4 regions of the Sphingopyxis sp. Q841 genome follow, and region 2 is predicted to be linked to each of the others. Evidence: predicted binding sites of a transcription regulator. Region 2 holds the regulator's gene; each other region holds the start of a gene.
What was found. Region 2 encodes LexA, which represses DNA repair genes until DNA is damaged. Its sites were predicted from a motif close to GTTCCNCNCTTGTTCT; they were not measured.
Positions count from the first base shown of each region.

Region 1 (4,348 bases), on a different contig from region 2:
AAAGGATCAGCATCGAGCGGCAATGGACCGAATAGCGATCGCGCGCCATCTTGAGGTGGCGCACCACCGTCTCCTCGCTGATCCCGAGAATATCTGCGATCTCGCCGGCGGTCTTGCCGCGCGCCGACCAGAGCACGCATTCGCGCTGCCGCTCGGTGAGGATGGAACGTCCTCTCAGAGGGGCCGTGCCGACGAGCTCGCGCGCCTTCGCGATCGCAACGGCACCGATGATCTCTGCGACATGGAGCATATGGCCGGGCGTGTCGGCGCGCGGCTTCACGGCAAAAGAGCAGGATCCGCTCGCCTCGCCGGGCAGATGACGCGGAACGGTGAATCCGTCGCCGACGCCGCTCTCTCGCGCGACGCTGAGAAATTGCCGATCGCCGCGCGACAGCGGAATAAAATGGTCGACATTGCGCCATTCGAAGCCGGTGAGCGATCGCTCGCCGGCGCGCCGGATCGGGTCGGTTGAGCGGAGGTCGAGGCCGATATAAATCCGCGCCCAGGCCTCGGGATAATTATGGACAAGGATTGACGCGTTCTCGCCGCCGCGTCGTTCGAAGGCGAGTGCGAAGTGGTCAAAACCCATACGGTCTGCGGCTTTCGCGAGCGCCGAAAAAAGATGGTCTTCATGCCCGGCGCCTGAAATTTCCCGGGCAAGTTCCTCTGTCAAATAAAACTGCTTCACGTCGATAATCGGCCGCTGGCGCGTTCCCGACCCGGCTGCCCGCGGTCCGCTCCCTGGGTCGAACGCCGCCGGTTCCTCTCCGGGACGCGCGAGATTGGGACAAGTCACCGACGGGTCCTGATATCGCACGCCGGACGGCAGTCTTCGCTGCCTCGGCGCGGCGATCTATCGGTTCCAACGGTCTAACGTCCCGAGAAATGACGTAAAGCCTGTGCGAGTAGAAGATGGGACCATTTTGACACGTCATCGGCCTGACGGCCATGCGATGTCCCCGCTGCGCGATCTATGCAGTCAGTCGCCGGTGAGCGACCGAACCGCGCCGATAATTCCAGCGATGAAGGAGCCCGCCACGATCACTGCGGCGAGCCAGAACTCGATAGCAAGGGCGCGACGCTTCCACCTGGGTTTATCGGTTATCGGAACCGCATCACGGAAAGAGGTTTGACGCCTCAGCCGGCGGGGCCTTGCGGCTGAACCATGGCACGTCGGTCCGCTCGACGGCGAGGCGGTCTGCGGGATATTTCGCGACCAGCGCCATCGCCTCTTCGGCAGGCGCCTGGAGCCAGGCCTCATGATCTTCGGGGTGCAGAATCACGGGCATGCGGTCGTGAATATGAAACAATTCCTCGGTCGCATCGACCATCACGCCCGTATAGCAATCGCCCCATTCATCGCTCGGACGCCAGAGACCCGCCCAGGCGGCGAGCGGCTGGTCGGCGACGCTGATCCACGTCCGCGTCATGCGTCCTTTCTCGCCTTCGGCTTCGGCGAAGGAAGTGAAGGGAATGAGGCAGCGATGCGCCGGGTTGGTGAACCAGGGACGCCAGAAGGACATCAGCTTGTCGTCGCGGGCATTGTTGACGGGTTTCGGCTTGCTCGAGGGCTTCATATGCTTGAGCCGCACCGGGAAGCCCCAGGTCATCGCCTGCAGGACGCGCTCGCCGCCGTCCTGCCGAACCACGAATCCCTGTCCGCCGGGATAGACGTCGCCTGGCGAGGCATTGGTGGCCTGCGGCCGGCGCGCCCTGAAATAGGATGCCACTTCGTCAACCGAGCTGTTCAGCGTCACCAGATTGCACATTGACGGCTCCAGGTCAGGGGAGGCTCACGATCAGGCTGCCCCCAGCAGGGCACCGAAGCTCTGCTGGATCGGCGGCGCGATTCTGAAGCTATTCTTGGGGAAGCGGCGCAACATGTCCAGCGGCGGTCGCGCGCGCTCGAGCCAGTCGAAAAGATCCTCGGGGTGAACCACCGCCACATGGCGGTCCTTATAAGGTGCGAGATCGTCGTAGGCAGCGACGGTGAGCGCCGCGAAACTGCCCGGCCATTCGCGGCTCCCCGGTCGCCAGACCGCCGCGATGCCCATCAACGGTTCGCCGATCAGGCTGGCCGAATAAATTGTCTTGCCCTGCTTCACCAATCCGAAGGCATCGGCAAGCAGCAGACAGGGGCGATCGATGATCGCGGTCTCGGACTTGAGCAGCGGGATCTGGAAGATATCGGGATCGCGCGAATGCAAACCCCAGTGGAGCTCCTTCTCGCGCTCGCGCACACCGTCCCAGATCATCACGCGATGCGACCTGCCGATGCCGATGAGGGCGTCGTCGCCTTCAATTTCCATCGGTCTGCCTTTCGCTGACTAGGCGCGGAAACGGCTCAGCGCGCGCTTCCATTCGCGCTCGTCGGGCATCGGCAGCCGAATGTCGTCCTTGCCAGGCTCGACCAGGTCGAGCCGGACCGGGCGTATACGCTTGCCCGTTCGCGCCTTGCAGCGCGCGCACCAGAATTTCTCGCGGGCGCGCCCAAGATCATCGTCCCACATCTTGCGCTGGAACAGCCACCAGAGGCCATAGGGATCGAAGCTTGCGCCATGCCCGCAGCGGCAAACGGGCCTGACCGCCTGATACCAGGCCGCCGCTTCGAACAGATGTGTGGCGCGCCGCTGCCCGTCTTTGGTCCAGCCGCCCACGTCACAGCGACAGCCCGAGCTGGTCGATATGCGCGGGCTCGCCATTCTCGCCCAAGCTTTCTGCGATCGCGCGCGCCAGCTCGAACGCTGCCTCGACGCGAACATAGCGGGTGGGTGCGGTAAGGCCCACGCGCGCCCAGCCGGGCGCAGTGAGCAGTGTTTCGGCGACTCGGGCGGTATCGATTCTGTCCATGCATCAATGAGAACATAGGAAGAACATTTTGGCAAGTCCGCGTGCATGTCCGCCATGCCGACATGGTATTCCTCCGCACTGCGGCCTCGACCGGCGCGCTGCCGCCTGCTGCGCCGACGCGCGCAAAATCCCGCAGGGGGCGTTCCGCCCCGACGGGACCGCGATCGCAAAGCCGCGCCCTTCAAGCCAACGAGCGGCTGATCCACGCCAGCCCACCGGGCTCATCGTCTTCTCGGGCACCGGCATCCAGGACAATCTCGTCGACAAGGCACGGGCGTTCGGCATCCCCGTCGGGAATTTTCGTATCCGGGATCCGGCATCAGGTGCCGATCTGGACCTGACCGCGCTTGCCATCGGGCAAGCATGTGCCCACAGAAGGAAGGAGCGATGCGGAACGATCTCGACCATCTCCCGGCCAACAAGCAGCGCGAGCTCGAGCGCGTGAAGGCGATCATCTTCGAAGAATTTGAGGACGCCATTGCGCTCGGCACGATGAGCTGGAAGAAGAAGGGGCGCATCGACAAGATCATTCTCTACGGCAGCTATGCGCGCGGCGGCTGGGTCGACGAACCGCACACCGCCAAGGGCTATCTCTCGGACTTCGACCTGCTCATCATCGTCAGCGACAAGCGGCTGATCGACAAGCTCGATGTCTGGTCGAAGCTTGACGACCGGCTGACCCGAGAACTTCTGATCGACCGGACCCTCAAGACCCCGGTGAATTTCATCGTCCACACCCTGCAGGAGGTGAACGACGGGCTCGCGCACGGGCGCTATTTCTTCATGGACGTCGCGCGCGACGGGATTGCGCTTTACGAGGCCGACGACAAGGCCTTGCATCAGCCGAAGCCGAAGACGCCTGACCAGGCGTTGGCGATGGCGAAGGAATATTTTGAGGAGTGGTTTCCTCTGGCAATGCAGCGGTTCGAGTTGTCAGCCATGGGTCGGGAGAAGGGCTATCTTAAGCCCGCGGCATTCGACCTCCACCAGAGTACCGAATTCTTGTACCACTGCGTCCTGTTGGTGTGCACATTCTATTCGCCCCACGTTCACAATCTCGGCTTTCTGCGGACGCAAGCTGAGCGGATCGATATGCGTCTTGTCGACGCGTGGCCGCGTGAGCTGAAGGCCGATCGCGCTCGCTTCGAGAAGCTCAAGGAAGCCTATGTGAAGGCCCGCTACTCGAAACATTATCGGATCAGCGAAGCGGACCTGGTGTGGCTTGCGGGGCGTGTCGAGGAGCTTGGCCAGGCAGTGCACGCCATTTGCTCGGAACGTATCGCAGAGATGGAAGCTCGCGCTGGCGCGTAGCGGCTTACGGGTTCTATCTCTTTCCTTTGCGAAATCGCTTACAGGAGGTCGATATTCTCGCGCAGCATCGAGGCGAGCTTGGGCAGGCCTTTCTTCTGCAGATCGAAGATGAACTCGTTCGGTGTGAAGGGCGGCCGCGTGTAGCAGCGCCGCATCGTCGCGAGCGCTGACAGGGCCTCGGCGGGAT
Region 1 is NZ_JBQSUM010000001.1:1,518,032-1,522,379, reverse strand. Features, by position in the region: gene ACT17R_RS07500 (helix-turn-helix transcriptional regulator) at 1-688, opposite strand, end outside; gene ACT17R_RS07495 (SOS response-associated peptidase) at 1,116-1,769, opposite strand; gene ACT17R_RS07490 (hypothetical protein) at 1,800-2,309, opposite strand; gene ACT17R_RS07485 (hypothetical protein) at 2,328-2,657, opposite strand; gene ACT17R_RS07480 (DUF6771 family protein) at 2,659-2,850, opposite strand; gene ACT17R_RS07475 (nucleotidyltransferase and HEPN domain-containing protein) at 3,238-4,161, shown strand; gene ACT17R_RS07470 (PIN domain-containing protein) at 4,200-4,348, opposite strand, start outside.
Region 1: the regulator LexA is predicted to act here: its motif matches at 2,860-2,875, upstream of ACT17R_RS07480 (DUF6771 family protein).

Region 2 (4,348 bases):
CGGGTCGAAGCCGATCGCTTCCGCCGCCCGACCACCCCGGTCGATCTCGCCGCCATCGTCCGCCATACGCTCGCCCAGATGAAGGACAGTGCGGAGGCGCGGCCGCAGGACATTGTCGATCGCCTCGGCGACGCTGCACAGCCGGTGCTGGGCGACGCGGCGCAGCTCGGCCAGCTCGTCCACAATATCGTCTCCAACGCGATGAAATACGGCCGCCCCGGCACCCCGGTGACGGTCGAACTGACGCGCGAAGGCCGCCGCGTCCGTCTGTCGGTCCAGGACGAAGGCGAAGGGATCGCGCCCGATCACCTCCCGCGCCTCACCGAACGCTTCTACCGCGTAGACGAAGCGCGCAGCCGCTCGGTCGGCGGCACCGGGCTGGGGCTGGCGATCGTCAAGCACATCAGCGAACGGCATAACGGCCAGCTCGATATTCAAAGCGAAGTTGGTAAGGGCACACGCGTGTCCGTGTCCTTCCCGCTGTCCGAAGCGCACTGACAAAGGACCGCATCGATGACGAACCGACCAACACATCTCGACGAAAGCGGCGCGGCGCATATGGTCGATGTCGGCGCGAAGGCCGCGACCGGTCGGCGTGCCGTCGCCGGCGGCCGCATCACGATGACGCCCGAAGCGCTCGCCGCGATCCGCGCTGGCGACGCGCCCAAGGGCGATGTGCTGTCGACCGCGCGCATCGCCGGCATCATGGCGGCCAAGCGAACCGCCGAGCTGATCCCGCTCTGCCACCCGCTGGCACTGACCAGCGTCGCCGTGGACTTCGACTGGGAGGCCGATGGCATTTCGGTCCGTGCGACCGCCGCGACGACCGGGCCGACGGGGGTCGAGATGGAGGCGCTAACTGCCGCGTCCGTCGCATTGCTGACGCTCTACGACATGGCGAAGGCGCTCGACCGGGCCATGGTAATCGGCGATATCCGCCTGCTCGAAAAGAGCGGCGGCCGGTCGGGCGACTGGCGCGCCGCATGAGCGCGCTGCTCGCGGTCGAAGAGGCCCAGGCGCGGCTGCTGGCGCTGAAGCCGCCGCTCGGCGCCGACAATATCGGCGTGGCGCAATGCGCCGGGCGCTATCTTGCACAGGACGTCGTCGCTGGGCGCGACCAGCCCGCCGCGGCGCTGTCGGCGATGGACGGCTATGCGATCCGCTTTGCCGATCTGCCCGGTCCGTGGACGATCGCCGGCGAAGTCGCCGCCGGCACCGCGCCCGCCCACGCGCTCGGCCCCGGCGAAGCGATCCGCATCTTCACCGGCGCGATGCTGCCGGCCAATGCCGATACCGTGGTGGTGCAAGAGGATGTCATCGCCGATGGCGCGCGCCTGACGCTCACCGGCGATGGCCCCGCGTCGCGTGGACGCCATGTCCGCGCCCGGGCAAGCGATTTTGCAGCGGGAGCGCATTTGCTCACGGCGGGATGTCTCCTCTCTCCCGGCGCGCTCGCCGCCGCCATCATGGGCGGTGCGGGCGACCTGATCGTCGGGGGACGCCCGCGCGTCGCGATCCTGACGACAGGCGACGAACTGGTCGCGCCCGGGCGTGCGCTCGCGCCCGGCCAGATACCCGACAGCAACGGCACCATGCTCGCCGCGATGCTCGCCGCCGAACCCGCGGACGTCACGCCGCCACTGCGCGCGCGCGACGATCGCGGCGTTCTCGCCAATATATTGGGCGATATGGCGCGGCGGCACGATGTCATCGTTACCGTTGGCGGCGCGTCGGTGGGCGATCACGACCATGTCCGCGGCGCGCTCGACGATGCGGGCGGGCTGCTCGATTTCTGGAAGATCGCGATGCGCCCCGGCAAGCCGCTGATCGCCGGCCGGATCGGCGACGCGATCCTGCTCGGCCTGCCGGGCAATCCGTCCTCGGCGTTCGTGACCACGACGCTCTTTCTGCTACCGCTCGTCCGCTACCTTGCCGGGGCGGCCGCGCCGTTGCCGGAGGTCAGCCAGGCCCCCCTCGCGGTTCCACTCGGGCCCGGCGGGGCAAGGCGCGATTATCTGCGCGCGCGCCTCGACAAGGGACTGCTCACCCCCTGCGACGGACAGGACAGCGGCCAGACGCAACCGCTGATCTCTGCCAACGCGCTGATCGTCCGCGATATCGGCGCAGCACCCCGCGCGGCGGGGGAGCTTGCAAACTATATCGCGATCGCTTGACAAGTTCCGGTCTGTTCCACTATCGTTCCCCTTATGTCCGGCAACGCCATAATGGAGAACGACCGATGTTGACCGCGAAGCAGCATGAACTGCTCCACTTCATCCAGGAACGGCTCGACGCCAGCGGCATCTCGCCGTCGTTCGAGGAAATGAAGGAGGCGCTGGGCCTCAAGTCGAAATCGGGCATCCACCGGCTGATCAGCGCGCTCGAGGAACGCGGCTTCCTGCGCCGCCTGCCCAATCGTGCGCGTGCGCTCGAAGTGTTGAAGCTGCCCGATGCGGCCAAGCCCAAAACGCGGAGCGACAGTGACAATGTGGTGCCGCTGCGCAAGCCCGCACCGGCGCTGAAGCCCATCGCCGCGAACGACATTATCGAAGTGCCGCTGCACGGCAAGATTGCCGCCGGCGTCCCGATCGAGGCGTTTGAGGATTATAACCGGCTCGCCGTTCCCGCCGCGTTGCTCGGCGCGGGCGAACATTATGCGCTCGAAGTATCGGGCGACTCGATGGTCGAGGCGGGGATTTTCGACGGCGATTATGCGCTGATCCAGAAGGCGAGTACCGCGCGCGAGGGCGATATCGTCGTCGCGCTCGTCGACGGACAGGACGCAACGCTCAAATATTTCCACCGCGAAGGCCGGATGGTGCGCCTCGATCCCGCCAACAGCGCCTATGAACCGCAGCGTTACGAAGCCGATCGCGTTATGGTGCAAGGTCGGCTGTCGGGACTGCTTCGTCGTTACCACTAAGCTCGTGCGGGCGACGCCATGGATGCGTATCGCCCGCGCGCAGCGCCGAAACGAGCCGCGGCTTTGTGCCCAGATAGAGCACAAGGCCGCCGCTTTGTTCCAGCGTATCGCGGTCGATCGTCAGCCAGCGCGCGACGCATTCGCGCGGTAGCCAGCGTTCGCTGATGACCACATCGGCGGCGGCGCAGGCGGCCGCCATCTCCTCACCCGCGATCCGGTCGCGCCGTGCGCGGCGAGGATGACGCGCGGCGCATCGCCTCTGCCCTGTGTCCAGCGGCAGAAATCGCGATTGCAATCGACATGGTCGAGATCGCCGAGCGCAACGAGCGGCGTGTCGATCCCCGCCGCTTCGGCCATCGCGTCGCGTACGAAATCGCCGGCACGATCGCGCAGCATGGCATAGCCGCCGCCCGGCACGGCGGCCGCGATATGCCGCCCGTCGCCGGTCACGAGCAGGTCGGGGCGCGGCTGTGCGAGCAGCACCGCCATCCCCGCCATGGCACAAAGAAGCCCGATCCATTGCGCCGCGGTCGGCAAAGCGACCCACAGCGCGATCCCCGCGCCGAAGGCCACGGGAAGCCAGAGCGGCAGCCGCTCGCACTCGGTCTCCAGGCGCCTCTCGAGCGCCGCCGGCAAGGCGCCGAACCATGAAAGCGTTTGCGCGGCAATGGGCGTTTGAAGCGTGCTTGTCGCCATGCTAGGGGCAGCCCCGAAATCCGCCGCGGTCCCTGTTCGCGGCCGGCAGCCTGAGTGAAAGAGGCCAGAGTGGCAACCGAAAACAAAACCGAATTGGCAAAAGCGACCCCCGAAGCGACGGGCGCCGCCGTCGTCACCCGCTTCGCCCCCTCCCCCACGGGATATCTGCACATCGGCGGCGCGCGGACCGCGCTGTTCAACTGGCTTTTCGCACGCCATCACGGGGGCAAGTTCCTGCTGCGGATCGAGGATACCGACCGCGCACGCTCGACCGACGCCGCGATCGACGCGATTCTCGACGGGATGCAGTGGCTCGACCTCGATTGGGACGGCGAGACCGTCTATCAGTTCGCGCGCGCGGCACGCCATGCCGAGGTTGCACACGAGCTGCTCACCAAAGGCGCGGCCTATCGCTGCTATCTGACGCAGGATGAACTCGCCGCGATGCGCGCCGAAGCGCAGGAAAAGCGCATCCCCTTCCGCGTCCGCAGCCCGTGGCGCGACCGGGACGACGGCGATCCCGCCGCGCCGCACGTCCTCCGCCTGCGCGCGCCGCAGGACGGTGCGGTGACGATCCACGACCGCGTGCAGGGCGAGGTGACGGTCCAGAATGCCGAGCTCGACGATTTCATCCTGCTCCGCAGCGACGGCACCCCGACCTATATGCTCAGCGTCGTCGTCGACGATAACGACATGGGGATCACCCATGTCATCCGCGGCGACGATCAC
Region 2 is NZ_JBQSUM010000002.1:359,619-363,966, forward strand. Features, by position in the region: gene ACT17R_RS12135 (sensor histidine kinase) at 1-498, shown strand, start outside; gene moaC (cyclic pyranopterin monophosphate synthase MoaC) at 514-987, shown strand; gene ACT17R_RS12145 (molybdopterin molybdotransferase MoeA) at 984-2,174, shown strand; gene lexA (transcriptional repressor LexA) at 2,240-2,923, shown strand; gene ACT17R_RS12155 (hypothetical protein) at 3,044-3,619, opposite strand; gene gltX (glutamate--tRNA ligase) at 3,689-4,348, shown strand, end outside.

Region 3 (4,348 bases), 530 kb from region 2:
CCGGATGAAAGAAGCGCACCGCCGCGATCGCCAGCACCCAGGCGAGCAGCGTCGTCACCTCCTGCACCAGCCCGCGCGAAAAACCGAGCACTGCGCCGCCACCGACCAGCGTCAGCACGATGACATCCAGAGCCGTCAGACTTCCCATCTGCCGGTCGCTAGTCGCGCCCGAGCATCAGGTCAACGAGTTCGCCGAGCCGCGTGAAGCCAGTAACGCCGATGCCGTTCACAGCCTTCATCCCCTTCGGTCCCCAGCCCCTTGAAAAACCGAGCTTCGCGGCTTCGCGCAGGCGCAGCGCGTCGTGCGCGACAGGGCGAATTTCGCCCGACAGCGACAATTCGCCGAAAACGATCGCATCGGCGGGAACCGGCCGCTCGCTGAACGCCGAAATCAGCGCCGCCGCGACCGCCAGATCGGCGGCGGGATCGGTCAGACGATAGCCGCCCGCGATGTTGAGATAGACTTCCGCGCCGCCCATCTGGAGCCCGCAGCGCGCCTCGAGCACCGCAAGCACCATAGCCAGGCGCCCGCTGTCCCAGCCGACGACGGCGCGCCGCGGCGTCGCGCCGCTCGCCAGCCGCACGGTCAGCGCCTGCACCTCCACCAGCACCGGGCGCGTCCCCTCCAGCGCGGGGAAGACGACCGATCCCGGCACGTCGCGGCTGCGGTCGGTCAGGAACAGGCTCGACGGGTTGCTGACCTCGCCCAGCCCCTCCTCGCCCATCGCGAAGACGCCGATTTCGTCGGTGCCGCCAAAGCGGTTCTTCACCGCGCGCAGGATGCGATATTGGTGGCTGCGCTCGCCCTCGAACGCCAGCACCGTATCGACCATATGTTCAAGGACGCGCGGACCTGCGATCGTGCCATCCTTGGTGACATGCCCGACGAGGACGATCGCGGCGCCGCCGTCCTTGGCATAGCGGATCAGTTCCTGCGCGCTCGCGCGGACCTGACTCACCGTTCCCGGCGCGCTGTCGATGAGGTCGCTGTGCATCGTCTGGATCGAATCGATGACCACGAAATCGGCGTCGCGGCTGTCGAGCGTCGCCAATATGTCGCGCACCGACGTCGCGCTCGCCAGCGCGACCGGCGCGTCGCCGAGCCCCAGCCGCTGCGCGCGCAGCCGCACCTGACCCGCCGCTTCCTCGCCGCTGATATAGACGACCGACTTGCCCGCCTTCGCGAGCCGCCCGGCCGCTTGCAACAACAAGGTCGACTTGCCGATCCCCGGATCGCCGCCGATCAGCGTCGCCGATCCGGCGACGAAGCCGCCGCCGAGCGCCCGGTCGAATTCGGCGATGCCGCACAGCATCCGCTCCGGCATCGGGCTATGCTCGCCCAGCGTCTCGAGCGCCAGTGACCGCCCGCCTTTCGACAGATCGTGCTTGGCCGAAAAGACGGTTTCGCTCGCCTCTTCGACCAGGGTATTCCACTCGCCGCAATCGGCGCATTGCCCCTGCCACCGATACGAGACCGATCCGCAATTCTGGCAGACATATTGACGCTTTGCTTTGGCCATGCGGCTCGCATAATCGGAACAAAGATGGAACGCCAGCGCTTTCCTCTCGGTCATTGCGAGGAGCGTAGCGACGCGGCGATCTCCCGCTCCCGACTTTGCGCAAGGCCGATGGCGGGAGATTGCTTCGCTTCGCTCGCAATGACGATCAAACCGCTTTACGGCAGCTTCAAACCCGAATCACCCTGCCCGCAAGGAACCCCGCGCCATGAAATTCTTCGCCGACACCGCCGAAATCGCCGACATCAAGGAACTGGCAGCAACGGGGCTGCTCGACGGCGTGACCACCAACCCGTCGCTGATCGCCAAGTCGGGCCGCGACTTCAAGGAAGTGACGAAGGAAATCTGCGCACTCGTCGATGGCCCGGTCTCGGCCGAGGTCGTTGCGCTCGATCATGAAACGATGATGAAGGAGGCCGAAATCCTCCGCAAGATCGCCGACAATGTCTGCATCAAGGTGCCGCTGACGATCGACGGACTCAAGACCTGCAAGGCGCTGACCAGCGACGGCACGATGGTCAATGTCACGCTCTGCTTCTCAGCGACGCAGGCGCTGCTCGCGGCGAAGGCCGGCGCGACCTTCGTTTCGCCCTTCGTGGGCCGCCACGACGACAATGGCTTTGACGGCATGCAGTTGATCGCCGACATCCGACTGATCTACGACAATTATGCCTTCGAGACCGAAATCCTCGTCGCGAGCGTGCGCCACGGCATCCACGTGCTCGAAGCCGCCAAGATCGGCGCCGATGTGATGACTGCGCCGCCGTCGGTCATCAAGGGATTGTTCAAGCATGTCCTGACCGAAAAGGGCATCGAAGGCTTCCTGGCCGACTGGGCCAAGACCGGGCAGTCGATCTGACCCCTACAAAACCCAAAACAGTCGTGTGTCCCCGCGAAGGCGGGGATCCATCTCCCGTCGGCTCAAAATGGCACCTTCCGGAGATGGGCTCCCGCCTTCGCGGGAGCACACCGTTATTTGGCTCTGCTTTCCAGTTGACGTAAACGTCAACCTCCCGCGATACTCGTCCGAAAGGGAGAGATTCGCGATGACCGACACCACCATTCTTACCGAGCGCCGCGGCCATGTGTTGATCGTCACGATCAACCGGCCCGAGGCGCGCAATGCGGTCAATGCCGCGGTCCATGTCGGCATCGGCACCGCACTCGAAACCGCCGAGGCCGATCCCGAAATCCGCGCCGTCATCATCACCGGCGCGGGCGACAAGAGCTTTTGCGCCGGTGCCGACCTCGTCGCCCTGTCGCGCGGCGAGAGCCTCGCGCCGTCGGACCCCGATCAGCTTGCATGGGGTTTCGCGGGCATGGTGTCGCACCCGATCTCGAAGCCGATCATCGCCGCGGTCAACGGCTTCGCTTTCGGCGGCGGCTGCGAGATCGCGCTGATGAGCGACATCATCGTCGCCGCCGATCATGCGCAATTCGGCCTGCCCGAAGTCAAGGTCGGGCTGTTCGCCGCTGCGGGCGGTGCCTTCCGCCTTGCGCAGCAGATGCCGCGCAAGCTGGCGATGGAGCATATGCTGACCGGCGACCCGATCCCCGCCGCGCGCGCCGCGCAATTCGGCCTCGTCAACCATGTCGTCCCGCTCGCCGAACTGATGCCGACCGCGCTTGCGCTAGCCGACAAGATTGCCGCCAACGCGCCGCTATCGGTGCAGGCATCGAAGCGCGTCGCACTTGGCATCCAGGACGGCCGCATCGCCGCCGACGCGCCCTATTGGGAGCACAACACACTGGAACGCAGCGCCTTGATGCGCAGCGAAGACGCGCGCGAAGGCCCGCGCGCCTTTGCCGAAAAGCGCAAGCCCGAATGGAAAGCACGCTGATATGACCATGACCGATCCCGAGCGCATTCCCGTCATCATCGGCGTTGGCCAGGTCAACGACCGCCCCGCCGACCCCGACGAAGGGCTCGACTCGCTCGGGCTGATGGTCGCGGCGCTGCGGGTCGCCGCCGAAGACGCCGGCGTGCCGCTCGCCGAGATCGACAGCCTCGCGATCGTCGACCAGATCAGCTTTCACAGCCTCGGCAAACTGCCCGAACCGCTGGCCGCCGCCATCGGCGCCAGCCCGGCGATCAATTACCAGTCGGCGGCGCCGCACGGCGACACGCCGGTACGCCTGCTCAACGAAGCGGCGAACCGCATCGGCGCAGGCGAGGTAAAGCTCGCGGCCATCGTCGGCGCCGAAGCGCTACGCACCGCCGCCGGCCGCGCCGCCAAGGCCGCGAGCGGCGAGGACAAGAGCTATAACGCGATCCGCAAGGTCGCGACGCGGCGCGAGCCCGATTATGCGCAAAAGCACGGCCTCGCCGCGCCGGTCGATGTCTATCCGCTCTATGAAAATGCGACGCGCGCCGCATGGGGCCAGAGCCTTGCCGAAGCGCAGGGCGAGAGCGCCGAAATCTGGTCGCGCTTTTCGGAGGTTGCGGCGGCAAACGAAGGCGCCTGGATCCGCAAGCCCGCAACCCCCGCCGACATTCTGCGCGTTGACGAGCGCAACCGGCCGATCGCCTTTCCTTATTCCAAGCTGATGGTCGCCAATTCGTCGGTCAATCAGGGGGCGGGTTTCCTCGTCGCCAGCCTGGCCGAAGCGCGCCGCCGCGGCATATCCGAGGACCGGCTGATTTACGTGGGCATGGGCGCCGCCGCGAAGGAGCCGCCGAGTATCCTCCGCCGCGACCGCTATAACGGCAGCGTCAGCATGGAAACCTCGATCAACCGCACGCTAGCGCTCAACGGCATGACCGCGCAGGATTTCGATTTCGTCGAGCTCTACAGCTGCTTCCCCTGCGTGCCGAAGATGGCACGCCGCAC
Region 3 is NZ_JBQSUM010000002.1:890,269-894,616, forward strand. Features, by position in the region: gene ACT17R_RS14610 (CvpA family protein) at 1-148, opposite strand, end outside; gene radA (DNA repair protein RadA) at 159-1,520, opposite strand; gene fsa (fructose-6-phosphate aldolase) at 1,726-2,376, shown strand; gene ACT17R_RS14625 (enoyl-CoA hydratase-related protein) at 2,564-3,358, shown strand; gene ACT17R_RS14630 (acetyl-CoA acetyltransferase) at 3,360-4,348, shown strand, end outside.
Region 3: the regulator LexA is predicted to act here: its motif matches at 1,536-1,551, upstream of radA (DNA repair protein RadA).

Region 4 (4,348 bases), 130 kb from region 2:
ATCTGGCAGCTTCTGAGCCATCGCCGGCGCCGAACTCATCAGCGCCGCGACGACCGCGGCGGCAAAAATCGATCTGGTCATCGAGAAATCTCCTAAATCCGAGCACCCTGCCCGTCCAACGCTTTGCCGCAAGATGCGTTCCGCAGCCAGCGGCATTGCGTGGGATGGGTAACGGGACGTCGCCGGCTTACCAGATGCGCGTGCGATCCTCGGGCTTCAGATAATATTTGGCCCCCGGTGCGACGTTGAACGCCTTGTACCACGCATCGACGTTGCGCAGCGGACCGATGATGCGCCAGCGCGCCGGGCTGTGGGGGTCGCTCGCCACCTGCTGTTTGGTCGCATCCTCGCGCGCCTTGTCGCGCCACGCCTGCGCAAAGGCGAGGAAGAAGCGCTGATCGCCGGTCAGCCCGTCGATCACTGGCGCTTCCTTGCCGTTCAGCGACCGGTGATAGGCGTCATAGGCAACCTCGAGCCCCGCAAGGTCGGCGAGATTCTCGCCCATCGTCAGATCGGGGTTGATGAACGCACCCGGCGCCGCCTCATAGGTCGCATATTGCGCGCCGAAGCCCTTGGCCTGCGCATCGAAGCGCGCGGCATCTTCCTTGGTCCACCAGTCGCGCACGGCGCCGCTCGCATCAATCTTGCGCCCCTGATCGTCGAAACCATGAGTGATTTCATGGCCGATCACGGCGCCGATCGCGCCATAGTTGACCGCATCGTCGACCGTCTCGCTGAAATAGGGCGCCTGCAGAATACCGGCCGGGAAAACGATCTTGTTTTCAAGCCCGCCGTTGTAGGCGTTCACTTCCTGCGCGTTCATCGACCATTTCTTGCGGTCGACCGGCTTGTCCAGGTCGGCGAGCTGATAGGCATATTCGAACGCCGCGCTGCGCTTCACATTGCCGTAGAGATCGGCGGGATCGATCTTGAGCCCCGAATAGTCGCGCCACTTGTCGGGGTAGCCGACCATCACGTCCATCTTGTCCAGCTTAGCGAGCGCGGCTTCCTTGGTGGCGGGCGCCATCCAGCTGTTGCCGCGGATGCGGTCGCCCATCGCCAGCTTCAGATTGGCGACGAGCGATTCCATCTTGGCCTTGGCACTCGGCGGGAAATATTGCTTCGCATATTCCTCGCCGACCAGCTCGCCCAGGCTGCTATCGACAAGGCGCAGCCCGCGCTTCCAGCGCGGCCGCATCTCGGTCACGCCGCTCAGCGCCTTCGAGAATTCGAAGCGGCTGTCGACCCAGTCATCGGACAGATAATTGGCCGCATTGTCGGCGACATGGAATTCCTGCCACAGCTTCAGCGTGTCGAGCGGCGTCTTGCCATAGAGCGCTGCGATGTCGCGGATCGCGGTATTTTCGTTGACGATGATGCGCTTCTGCGCCGGAATTTCGGCGCCCGCGAACCAGGCGCTCCAGTCGAGCCCGGGCGCATAGGCGGCCAGCGCCTCCGACGACATCGGGTTGTTGATCTTGCCCAGATCGCGGCGCTCGGCGATCGCCCAGCTCACCTTGGCGATCTCGGTCTCGAACGCCAGCACCGCATCGGCGGCCTTTTCGGGATCGGGGTTACCGATCATTTTCATCGTCCGCGCGATATAGGCGCGATAGGCCTCACGCTGCGGCTTGAAGCTGTCGTTCAGATAATAATCGCGGTCGGGAAGCCCGATCCCGCCCTGCCCGAGCCACAGGACGTTGACCGTCGGCGTGTCGGGATCGGCATAGGGACCGCCACCGACGATCGAGGCGCCGAAGCTTCCCTGCGACGCGCCCATAAAGCGCGCCATCTCGCTCTTGTCCTTGATCGCCGCGACGGCTGCGATATCCGCCATCAGCGGCTTGGTGCCGAGTTGTGCGACGCGCTTTTCGTCCATGAAGCTTTGATAAAGCCCGCCGACCTGACTGGTCGCGGGTGCGCCGGTGACGAGCTGGCGGAGCTGACGCTGCGTCAGATTATAGACATCGTAATCGACGCCGGCCGATGCCTGATCGGCCGGAATCTCGGTGCGCGCGAACCATGCGCCATTGGCATATTTGTCGAAATCGTCGCCCGGCTTTACTGACGTGTCGCGCGCGCCCAGATCGACGCCCCAGCTTCCGAAGGTCAGCGGCTTGAGCGACCCGTCTTCCGCGCCGGCCGCAGCATCGGTCGCAGCGACCAAGGAAGCGTCAGCGCCAGCATTGCGGGCCAGAACAGGTGCTGCGATCAGCGCGGCGGCGATAGCGACGGCAGCGGTGCCGCCCAAAAACATCTTCATTCCCCAGTCTCCTACCCCCGCGCACGGTTCAAGGGCCGATCCGCCGCAGGCCATGGCGACTTGTCCGCCCGCGCCAATCGCAGGTCAAGCAAGATGCAGGCCGCTGGTCGAACGCACTCGTTCGTTGGTGGAATCGACGCCCCGTTGCGCGCAAAGCAGCCGCTTCCTATCTAGGCGTTCGAGCGAGCGGCGCCCTCTTGCGCGGCCGGAACAAATCTGGAACATACCCACCCCATGAGTCTCACCCATATTTCGGTGCGCGGCGCGCGCGAGCATAATCTGAAGGGCGTCGACGTCGATCTGCCGCGCGATGCGCTGATCGTCATCACCGGCCTGTCGGGCAGCGGCAAGTCGAGCCTCGCCTTCGACACCATCTATGCCGAGGGCCAGCGGCGCTATGTCGAGAGCCTGTCGGCCTATGCGCGCCAGTTCCTGGAAATGATGCAGAAGCCCGACGTCGAACATATTGACGGGCTGTCGCCGGCGATCAGCATCGAACAGAAGACGACGAGCCGTAACCCGCGCTCGACGGTGGCCACCGTCACCGAAATCTACGACTATATGCGCCTGCTCTGGGCGCGTGTCGGCATTCCCTATTCACCGGCGACCGGCGAGCCGATTTCGGCGCAGACGGTCAGCCAGATGGTCGACCGGGTGATGGACCTGCCTGAAGGAACGCGGGCCTATCTGCTCGCGCCCGTCGTGCGGGGACGCAAGGGCGAATATAAGAAGGAACTCGCGCAGTGGCAGAAGGACGGCTTCACCCGCGTCCGCATCGACGGCGAATTTTACGAGATCGAGGACGCTCCGGCGCTCGACAAGAAATACAAGCATGACATCGAGGTCGTGGTCGATCGGATCGTCGTGCGCGAGGGGATCGCGACGCGGCTTGCCGACAGTTTCGAGACGGCGCTGAAACTCGCCGAAGGGCTCGCCTATGTCGACCTTGCCGACGGCGACGTTCCGGGGCGCGACGGCGAAGTCGGCGGCGCCATGAAAGGCGCCGGCATCCCTGCCAACCGCATCATCTTTTCCGAGAAATTTTCCTGCCCCGTTTCGGGCTTCACGATTGCCGAGATCGAACCGCGGCTGTTCAGCTTCAACGCGCCGCAGGGCGCTTGTCCCGCATGCGACGGCCTTGGCGAGCGGCTGGAATTCGACCCCGAGCTGGTCGTCCCCAACCATGCGCTCAGCCTGAAAAAAGGCGCCGTCGTGCCATGGGCGAAATCGAACCCGCCCTCGCCCTATTATATGCAGGTGCTCGAAAGCCTGGGCAAAGCCTATGGTTTCGGCCTCGACACGCCGTGGCAGGATCTGCCCGGCGAGGTGCAGCTCATCATTCTTTACGGCAGCGGCGGCAAGCCGGTCGAGCTGACCTTCAAGGACGGCCGGCGCACCTATACCACGCACAAAGCGTTCGAGGGGGTGATCGGCAACCTCAACCGCCGGATGCTCCAGACCGAAAGCGCGTGGATGCGCGAGGAACTGGGCAAATATCAGACCGCACAGCCGTGTGAGACGTGCCACGGCGCGCGCCTGCGCCCCGAACCGCTCGCGGTCAAGATCGCGGGCGAGGACATCAGCATGTCGGCGCAGCGCTCGGTCGCCGACGCGCTCGCCTGGTTCAGCGCGCTCGACGAGAAGCTCAACGATCAGCAGCGCCAGATCGCGAAGGCGATTCTGAAAGAGATCAACGAGCGGCTCGGCTTCCTCAACAATGTCGGGCTCGATTATCTCAACCTCAACCGCACCAGCGGCACGCTCAGCGGCGGCGAAAGCCAGCGCATCCGTCTTGCGTCACAAATCGGCAGCGGCCTCTCCGGCGTGCTTTATGTCCTCGACGAACCCAGCATCGGCCTGCACCAGCGCGACAACGACCGGCTGCTCGCAACGCTCAAGCGCCTCCGCGACCTCGGCAACACGGTGATCGTCGTCGAACATGACGAGGATGCGATCCGCCACGCCGATTATGTCGTCGACATGGGCCCCGGCGCGGGCGTCCATGGCGGCGAAATCGTCGCCGAAGGCACGCTGAAACAGGTGCTGGCGAACAAGAAGAGCCTGACCGCGGCCTACCTCACCGGC
Region 4 is NZ_JBQSUM010000002.1:493,298-497,645, forward strand. Features, by position in the region: gene ACT17R_RS12725 (hypothetical protein) at 1-81, opposite strand, end outside; gene ACT17R_RS12730 (M13 family metallopeptidase) at 188-2,263, opposite strand; gene uvrA (excinuclease ABC subunit UvrA) at 2,498-4,348, shown strand, end outside.
Region 4: the regulator LexA is predicted to act here: its motif matches at 2,471-2,486, upstream of uvrA (excinuclease ABC subunit UvrA).